Gemmata palustris: one gene and its partner. The protein of the gene in region 1 interacts with the protein of each later gene in a pairwise test. Links are inferred from orthologs where the notes say so. Each region holds a gene or a part of one and is shown on either strand. Other genes may lie near its edges.

Region 1 (4,514 bases):
GCGATTGCCCCTGAGCGGCACCACTGTTCGGCTCGAGGGGGAGGCTGAGTTTGACCCCGCGGGCCTCCGGGCGCCAGGTCACGACTTTTTTGTCGAGCCCTTCCGGGGCCGGTTTCTCGCTGAAGAGCGTACCCCGAACTTCCGCGAAGAGCACCCGCTTGGCGCCGGAGCGCCACTTCATCACGACCTCGATCGCGGTCTGCTTGGTTTTGGCGTCGGGAACATCGCCGCGTACCCACAAGTCGATGACTTCCATCTCCGGCATGTCCGGGTGCTTGGGCTTTCCCTGCACCCGTTCTTGCTTCTCCATCGTGCAGTGCAACCCCCGTACTTCGCGCTCGTAGCGCGTGAGACAGGTGGAGAGCAGCTTCACCGGATCGGTCTTGGCGAGTTCGTCGAACTCCGGCTGAGTCGGGAGCTTGTCCCCGTTGTCGACGTGAATCGGCGCCACCGCCGAAGGGGGAGCGCTGAAGTACCGGTCGTAGCCCACGAATCCCGCACCGATTAAGAACGCGAGCAGAACGATCGCGACGATGAGACGGCGAGTCATCTTCCTTCCTCCTGCGGTGGGCACGTTCCCCGACAGTTTACGCGGCCCGAAGAACGGGAACAACGCGCGTGCGGCGCGCCTGAGAGCGTAACCCATCTGAAGTGCCCCGGTTACGGAAGTGACGGCGAATTGTGTATCTCCTGTGTTCGACCGGGGTGCGGGGAAACTCCAGTTGAACTTGTGCGGCGCTGAGACTATTTCGCGCCGCGTGTTGTCAACGAATTGCAAACGTGGATAGCGTCGGGCCGCGAGCCGGTGCTTGGGTTGTGCCCTCTCCCCTTGCGGGAGGGGTGGTGAGGCTTTGCGAACCGGGTGAGGGGTAACGTCCCGAGTGTGGAAGCAACCCCTCACCCCGCCGCGAAGCGCGGCGCCCCTCTCCCGCAAGGGGAGAGGGCACAACCAAAAGCGCTCGCGTTCCACGTCTGCAATTCGTTGGCTGGGGGCGGGCTCGCGCGAAGCAACGATGAGGGGATCGGATGCGAAGCCGTTGGTTGGCTGCGGTCGGTGTGATATTCCTCGGCTTCAGCCCGGCGAGCGCACAGCCTCAACCACCACTTCCGCCACCGGCGCTCCCCGCAACCTCTACGCCTCCCGCTGACACGCGCGAACTTCCGCCCCTGTTGCCCCCGCCGCCGCCGGGCGCACCACTCACCGAAGTACCCCGACCGGGAACCGGGCCGGCCGTCGATTACGACCCGGGCTACCTCTACCTGCCAGAAAAAGCGCCCGAGCGGGCTAGGCGCCCGGAAGAATGCGGACCGGCCGGCCGGTGGTGGATCACCCCGTCGTTTGAACTCTCCTGGGTGCCAACGAACCGGGCGCCGGCGAGTGTTCGGCTGCGCTTGTCGGACGGGCTGGGCAACTCGGCCCCAGGGCCGGTGCTGCCGGTCGCGGGGCGCTCGGCCGGACAGTTCGAGGCCGCGCTGGGGCTCGTTTTCGGGCGCTGGTTCGATGAGTCGCACACCAACGGTGCGGAAGCGAGCTTCTTCGTTCGCAACGCGGACAACACGTTCGGCACCGCTGCACCGGGTATGCTGGTGCTGTTCCCGGAGGGGCCGGGGCGCGGTACGCCGCAAGTGATCGCGTTCCCGGACCCGTTCGGAGCACGGATCGTGGGCACGTTCCCGTCCACGCTCTCGACGTTTTTCACCACGGTGGACGTGAACTACCGGCGCAAGTTGCTCTGCACCGATAGTGCCCGCCTGGATGCCCTCGTGGGGTACCGGTTCGCGTACCTGCAAGACGAGTTGTACCTCGGCGAAGTGCCGGACGGGGACAACGATTACAAGCGCAACCGCGCATCGGTCTCGAACCCGTTTCACGGCGGGCAGATCGGTCTCGCGGGCGAGGTCCGCAAGAACGGCTGGTACGCGGCCGGGTCCGCGAAGGTCGCGTTCGGGGTGGTGACGCCGGAAGTGACCACGAGCGGGCTGTTCATTGGCGCGGAGGGCCGAACGGGTTCGCAGTTCACACAACTGCGAGCGCTCAACACGGCCGAGAAGAGCGAGTTCGCGGTGATGCCGGTCCTGAACCTGTCAATCGGTCGACAAGTGAGCGAGCGCACGCGGGTCTTCGCGGGCTACTCGTTCCAGTACCTCAGCCGCGCCGGGCGCCTGGGTGACGCACTCAACCCCGCCAACAGCAAAATCGCGCTCACCGACTTCTGGGTGCAGTCGGTCAACTTCGGTATCGAGTGGCGGCACTGAGTTCCGGGCGAACGGCCGGTGTGAGCCGGCCGGTGGAAACTCCCGGGTGTTGCCAAACGCCAGTTCTCATCAACCAACTCACGAGCAAAGTTCTCACCGGCCGGCTCACACCGGCCGTTCGCCCGAACGACTGCCCGCCAACTTCGCGAGGTTCTGCAAGGCGGCAGCCGGTCCGGGAGGGGCGCCGAACACCGCGGTGCCCGCAACGAACACGTTCGCGCCCGCGGCGGCGGCGGCGCCGATCGTCCGCGCGTCGATTCCGCCGTCCACCTCGATCTCGCACGCCGGGTTGTGTTCGTTCACGAGCGCGCGGAGCTTCTTCAGCCGTTCGAGGCTATCGGGGATGAACGCCTGACCGCCGAAGCCGGGGAACACGGTCATGCAGAGCGCGAGATCGATGTCGCGCAGGTACGGCTCGATGCGCTCAACGGGCATGTCCGGGTTGAACGCCAGCCCCACCTTCTTCCCGAGCGCCTTCTTGATATGTTCGAGCATCGGCCGCGGGTCCGCGAGCACTTCCAGGTGAACGATGAGCGTGTCCGCGCCCTCCTTGACGAACCCGTCGAGGAACCGGCCCGGGTCTTCGACCATCAGGTGAACTTCGAGCGGGATCGTGGTGACCGGGCGCAGTCCCTTCACGACGACCGAACCCATGCTCAGATTGGGGACGAAGTGCCCGTCCATCACGTCGACGTGAATACGGTCGGCCCCGGCCTTTGTGACCTCGCGCACGAGTTCGCCGAGCCTGGAGAAGTCGGCGGCCAGAATTGAGGGTGCGATCATGGGAGTTCCAGTTCCGAAAGTTCCGGGTGTCCGCGTCCCAGTCAGTCTGTCGGTTCCGGGCGGGTTCGCCAAGTCGCGGCGCGGAACAACTTGAAACTTGGAACCGGGAACTTGAAACTGATCGCATGAGTTACCGTTTTCCGATCGCGCGCAAGATGCTGGCGCTGGCGGGCCGCGCCCGGCGCAACTGGCTGGACCGGCACCAGACCCCGGCGAACTACTGGATTCACATGCTCGGCATCCCGCTCGCGTTCGCGGGCCTGCCGCTGCTGTTTGTGGCGGAGTGGTATTGGGGGGCGGGGGCGATTGTGGCGGGCTACCTGCTCCAGTGGATCGGTCACCGCATTGAAGGGAACGACGTGGGCGAATTCATTCCGGTGAAGCGCCTGCTCGGGTTACCCGTGGTGGCGATCGCCCCACAACACAAACCGCGGGCGCTTCCAGCACCCGCGGTAAGAGAATAGCGAGTTGTCCGCTCTGGCCCGATCACTTCGCCAGAACGCAATCTTTGAGCGTCACGAAGGCATCGACGCGCCCGACGCACTGCCCGCGTACCTTCACCTCCTGGCCGCGCTTGATCGAAGTGAGCGGGTGCTTCGTTTGCTCGTTGAATTCGCAGTTCACCGTCTTGGTCGGTTCGCCCGTGTCGAGTTCGAGGAGGTACTGCAATTTGCCGTCCTCGCGGATCACGCGCACCACTTTACCGGTGACTTCGAGCACCTTGTCCTTGTACCGCGATTCCGCCGCGACCACGTTCGTGAGGTAATCCGTTTCAAGCGTTCCGGCCGTCACCGGCTCGCCCGGGCCGTTGCGAATCCGTTCCTTGATGCGATCCTTCGCGAGGTCTTCGAGCAGTTGCTTCTGGAACTTCTCGTCGTCGAGCTTGTTCTCGTCCGGCTTCTTGAGGGGCGGGTTCACTCGCACTTGGGGGGGAGGCGGCACGGGGAGCGGAGGGGCGGGCCGCTTGGCGGCTCTGTTGTCCATCATGGACCCAATGACCGCGAGCCACATCAACGAGAACGCGACCGCGCTTCCACTCACAGCTGTGGCCGCAACGGGGAAGCCCATCTTCTGATTGGAGCCCCGGGCGATCAGAACGGACGCGAGCGCGAGCACCAGTGGGATTCCGCCCGCGAAAATCGCGAACGCGCCGAAGCACGGAATCAGGCTGATAACAAGCGCCAAGAGGCCCATAACGAACGCGATGACGCCGAGGGTACTCGTCTCCTTGCGCGGGGTGCGATACTCCTCGTCGTAGCGCCGGCGCGCTCGCTCGAAGCGCCGGGCACGGTCGTACCGTTCGTCGCTGCCCCCGCGCCGGCGGTCGTCTCGGTTGTAGTCGTCTACCATGATCGGACCCGCCGTCGGGTGTAGGGTGTCCGTTGAAAATGTAGCCGTTTCTACGGCCCATACGCAATCGTATTCGCTCGGACCGGCGGGAAATTTACTTGCGCCGCTGAAATCGGCTACTTTGT
Region 2 (4,591 bases), 5.6 Mb from region 1 along the record:
ACACCGAACACGGGCGAGAAGTTCGCTCCCATGCTTCGGAGGTGGTTGAGGTACAGCGGAAGGAAAGACGGCTTGTAATCGCACGAGAAACGGAACGACGGCGGCAAGAACAGTTGGCGTGCGGTGAGAATGGTGCCGCGTTTCATACCGGCGCCGCAGCGCTCGCCAACATCCCCGAGTAGCACGATGGTACCGGCAATCATCGATGCACCCGCGAACTCGCCGCACGTACCCTCGACGACGATCATCCCGCGGCGCATGAGTAACCCGAGTTCGTCACCGGCAGAACCGCGAACAAAGATGGTTCCGCCAGTCATTCCGCGGCGCGAACCGCGGTACGCAGCCCCCACTTGATCGCCCGCAGCGCCACGGACTTCGATTGTGCCTCCTCGCATCTCCGCGCCGAGCCAGTCAGCGGCCCCATCATCAAGAACCAACGAACCCCCGCTCATTTGCGCGCCCGCGTGCAGCCCGACCGGGCCTTCTGCGAATACGCTTCCGCTCTTCATACCGGCGCCGATGTGCTTCACGTTCCGCGTATCGCCCGCGAAGTGCAGATCCGCCAGTCGGTCCCGGTCCGGGGTGACCTCGAAGAACTCGCCGAGTCGTTCCGAACGGTTGCCGTGCTGAACCGGGAGATTTGCCACATCGAGCGGTGAAAGCCCTGCGACCCGTTCCGGGGTGATGCCCTCGAGTTCGAGCGGGATCGCCGAAGGTGCGCGGAGGGTGAGTTTGAACATGGAGAGTTCCGCACAACTTGGTGGGACAGACGAACCTCGCCGCTGATGAACGCAGATACGCGGATCAGAATCGGACCTTCTCTGCTCTTTGCATGAATCCGCGTTCCCTGTGTTCATCCGTGGCCGATTCGCGGTCCGTTACGGGAAGTTGGGGATCGAGAACACTTTGGTGCGATCGATAAACTCGAACGCCTTGAGTGCGGTCAACTTAAACGAGCCATCGGGCTGTTTACCGAACGTCGCCCGCATGTAAACGGGAATCGTTTTCCCATCGGCCTCGGCCTTGGCGATGAACCCGAGTTCGATCGTATTATCGTCTATCACTTTCACGTCATCACGGGAGAAGCCCGATACGGACACCGTTACACGGAACTGCCGGAGCAGCTCCCAAAATCCGGACTTCTTGAGTTCGTCCCGCGTGGCGACTTTCGTCTGATTCGCATCCGTCTGCACACTCACTTTGTCCGCGACCTGCTTGACGAATGCGTCCGGGTTCTTCGCGTTCGCGGCCGCACCCATTTCCGTGAGCCGGTGCACCGCCTCTTCGCGCGGGCTGTCGTACAGCCTGTCAATCAGGAACACGAGTAGCAGGAGAAGCACCGCGATCCCAAACGGTATCGCGGATTTGCGGTCCTGCCGCTTGGCCGCGATCGCGCCCGTCACAGCGAGTACGACCGCGAGGATGAGGTACAGAACGGGCGGGGGGTCACTGAGAATTGAGGGCATGATCTCACCGACAAAGGTCATAAGGGCGCGAGTCGTAAAGTCGGAGACCGAGAGGGCCGCGGGGCGACTTTACGACTCGCGCCCCGCGACTTACGACCGGCGCAGTTCCCACCCATAGACGGCGGCCGAGCCGAGCTGTTCCTCGATGCGGAGGAGTTGGTTGTATTTCGCGATGCGGTCGGTGCGGCTCGCCGACCCGGTCTTGATCTGCCCGCAGTTCGTCGCGACCGCGAGGTCCGCGATGGTCACGTCCTCGGTTTCGCCGCTGCGGTGGCTCATGATCGCGGTGAACTTGTTGCGCTTCGCCGTTTCCACCGCGTCGAGCGTTTCCGTCAGCGTGCCGATCTGGTTGACCTTCACCAGAATGCTGTTCCCGCAGCCCTCCGCGATCCCGCGCTTCAGCCGCTCGGTGTTCGTGACGAACAGGTCGTCGCCGACGAGTTGCACCTTCGCACCGAGCTTCGTGGTCAGCTTCTTCCAGCCGGCCCAGTCGTCTTCCGAGAGGCCGTCCTCGATCGAGATGATCGGGTACTTCGCGCACAACCCGGCCCACAGATCGATCATCTCGTCGGACGAAATGACCTTCTTCGGGTCGCTCTTGAAGAAGCAGTACCCTTCCTTCTTGTGTTGGTGCTTCGCTTCCTCGAAGAGTTCCGTGCAGGCCGCGTCCAGCGCGAACGCGATCTGCTCGCCGACCTTGTAGCCCGCCTTCTCGATCGCGGTGGAGATGGTCGCGAGCGCGTCGTCGGCGGACGGGATGTTCGGGGCGAACCCGCCCTCGTCGCCGACCGCGGTGTTCAGCCCCTTGTCGTGGAGCACTTTCTTCAGGCTGTGGAACACCTCCGCGCCCATGCGGAGCCCCTCGCGGAAGCTCTTCGCGCCAACGGGCACGATCATGAACTCCTGGAAGTCCACGGTGCTGTCGGCGTGCTTGCCGCCGTTGAGGATGTTCATCAGCGGCACGGGCAGCACGCACGCGCTCGTTCCCCCGACGTAGCGGTACAGTGGCTGGCCGAGTGCGTTCGCGGCGGCGTGGGCGGCGGCCATCGAGACGCCGAGAATGGCGTTCGCGCCGAGCTTGGCCTTGTTCGGGGTGCCGTCGAGTTCGAGCATCTTGCGGTCGAGCGCGGACTGGTCGTAAACCTTCATCCCGGTGACGGCCGGGGCGATGGTGTCGATCACGTTGCGCACCGCGGAGAGCGTGCCCTTGCCGAGGTAGCGCTTCTTGTCGCCGTCGCGCAGTTCGACCGCTTCGTGCGCGCCGGTGCTGGCCCCGCTCGGGACCGCCGCGCGCCCGAACGTGCCGCACGTGAGGTGAACTTCGACCTCGACGGTCGGGTTCCCGCGACTGTCCAGAATCTCGCGGGCCTTGAGAGCGCGAATGGTGCTCATTGGGGAGTCGTGTTTCGTGTTTGGTATTTCGTTCCGACACCGTTGAGCCGCGGTTCGAGCGAGAGCGCGGCGTCGCGGAGATGGGATACGACGGGATGGGCTTTGGTCAAGTGAGGTGCGGAGGGGAGGACGGTCGGTCGGCCCCGGCGGGAGCAAGTACGTCGGACGACTGGGACCGCGGGCGTCGTGCCTACGGGGGGTCGTCCTGGTGAGAATCAGTGCGCCGGAGCCGACCGGTCGGTGGCGGGAAGGTCCGGGACCGAGGTCGTCGGGGGCCGAGCACCCGATCCACCGGACACGGTTTCCGCGGGCGGATTCACAACAACAGGGGGCTGCCGGATCGCAACCCGCCGAAGCCATTCCCGCCAACCGGATCGCACACCGCCGGGCTGGGGACCGGGCGGCGTGTGAGCCCTCGCATCAGTCGTCTGCACCAGGTTGTGGGGCCGACGACCTCTGCACACCATTCATCGGCCCGCGAGAAACTGGTCTTGACACGGTTCTTGAGAATCCGCCCCGCAATCACCCGGCGCGGGCGACACCTTCGGTGGCGAAGCGCCGGAGCAGCCCGATATTCACCGCGTCCATCTCGGCGCCGTCTTCGTTTTTCTTCGGTGTTTCGAGAATCATGGGGCGGTCCAGGAACCGCGGATCGGTAACGAGTCGGCGAAACGCATCCGGCCCGATCTCACCTGATCCGATGCCCGCGTGCCGGTCCACGCGGCTACCCAGCGCCTTCGCGCTGTCGTTGACGTGAAACAGCTTCAGGTGCCCGAGGCCGACGAGTTCGTCGAATTGTTGGAACGTGGCCTGATAGTCTGAAGCCGACACGAGCGAGTAGCCCGCGGCGAACACGTGGCAGGTGTCGAAACACACGCCCATGCGGTCGGCACACGTCGCGCGCTGGAGGATCGCGGCGAGGTGCTCGAACCGGTGCCCGAGTGCGGTCCCCTGCCCCGCCGTCGTTTCGATCAGCACGCGCACCTTAAAACCGGCACAGCGAGCATGGACCTCCTCGTAGCCCGCAATCACGCGCTCCAGGCCTGCTTCTTCGCCGCTACCGGTATGCGCGCCGGGGTGCGTGACGAGGTACTCAAGTCCGAGCGCCTCCGCGCGGTCCATTTCGTCCACAAACGCTTCGACCGACTTCGCGTAAATTCCGTCGTCCGGTGACGCGAGGTTAATGAGGTACGAATCGTGGGCAGTCAGGTGCTTGAGGCGCGACGCGCCGGCCGACTGGCGGAATTGAGTGACGGCTTCCGGGGTGAGCGGCGCCGCGGTCCACTGGCTGGCATTTTTGGTGAAGATTTGGACGGTATCGCACCCGAGCGCGGACGCCGCCGAAATCGCGTTGTGCAATCCGCGGCTGATCGAAAGGTGAGCGCCAAAAAGCGGCACGGGTTCGTCCTCCCTGAAGTAAAGGGGAGATATTGTGCCGGACCGTGCGGAGATTTGCAGTGTCAGTTACGGAGAGGATTGCTACAAATTTTGGCCGGACCCGAAGTGCAATATGGAGCGGTTGTAACGATCCGAATGACGAGAGAGGTGCGAGGATGCGGTTCCACATCCCCGCTATCCGTTAGTCGAATCGAACTCGAGCCGGTACCGGCCGGTGACCACGACCTCATCGTGCTGCCAATCCGCGGTAATAACCTGGAGGAGCACCGCGAGCCCGGCCGTTCCCGCCACGTCCTCGAACGCCACGTACACGTATTTCGTCGGCGGCTTCACGG

What was found. The genes of interacting proteins can lie anywhere in the genome.
Region 2: the proteins of rpe (region 1) and eno interact in binary tests that used the Escherichia coli proteins (3 or more experiments, as listed by UniProt). The link is inferred for Gemmata palustris from one-to-one orthologs.

Annotation. Positions count from the first base shown.
Region 1 is NZ_JAGKQQ010000001.1:8,269,689-8,274,202, reverse strand. The notes cover bases 1,201-3,984. They hold rpe (ribulose-phosphate 3-epimerase), read right to left. Parts: upstream 3,040-3,984; coding sequence 2,362-3,039; downstream 1,201-2,361. Other genes in these bases: J8F10_RS34345 (OB-fold protein), read right to left, coding at 3,526-3,984; J8F10_RS34350 (Mpo1-like protein), read left to right, coding at 3,165-3,503; J8F10_RS34360 (BBP7 family outer membrane beta-barrel protein), read left to right, coding at 1,201-2,256. Also shown: J8F10_RS34365 (DUF1571 domain-containing protein), read right to left, coding at 1-550; more of J8F10_RS34360, read left to right, coding at 1,027-1,200; more of J8F10_RS34345, read right to left, coding at 3,985-4,389. UniProt on the Escherichia coli protein: Catalyzes the reversible epimerization of D-ribulose 5-phosphate to D-xylulose 5-phosphate.
Region 2 is NZ_JAGKQQ010000001.1:2,684,983-2,689,573, forward strand. What follows is about bases 708-3,568. They hold eno (phosphopyruvate hydratase), read right to left. Parts: upstream 2,859-3,568; coding sequence 1,557-2,858; downstream 708-1,556. Other genes in these bases: J8F10_RS10950 (formylmethanofuran dehydrogenase subunit C), read right to left, coding at 708-740; J8F10_RS10955 (hypothetical protein), read right to left, coding at 879-1,466; J8F10_RS10965 (deoxyribonuclease IV), read right to left, coding at 3,381-3,568. Outside these bases: more of J8F10_RS10950, read right to left, coding at 1-707; more of J8F10_RS10965, read right to left, coding at 3,569-4,256; J8F10_RS10970 (serine/threonine-protein kinase), read right to left, coding at 4,431-4,591. UniProt on the Escherichia coli protein: Catalyzes the reversible conversion of 2-phosphoglycerate (2-PG) into phosphoenolpyruvate (PEP). It is essential for the degradation of carbohydrates via glycolysis.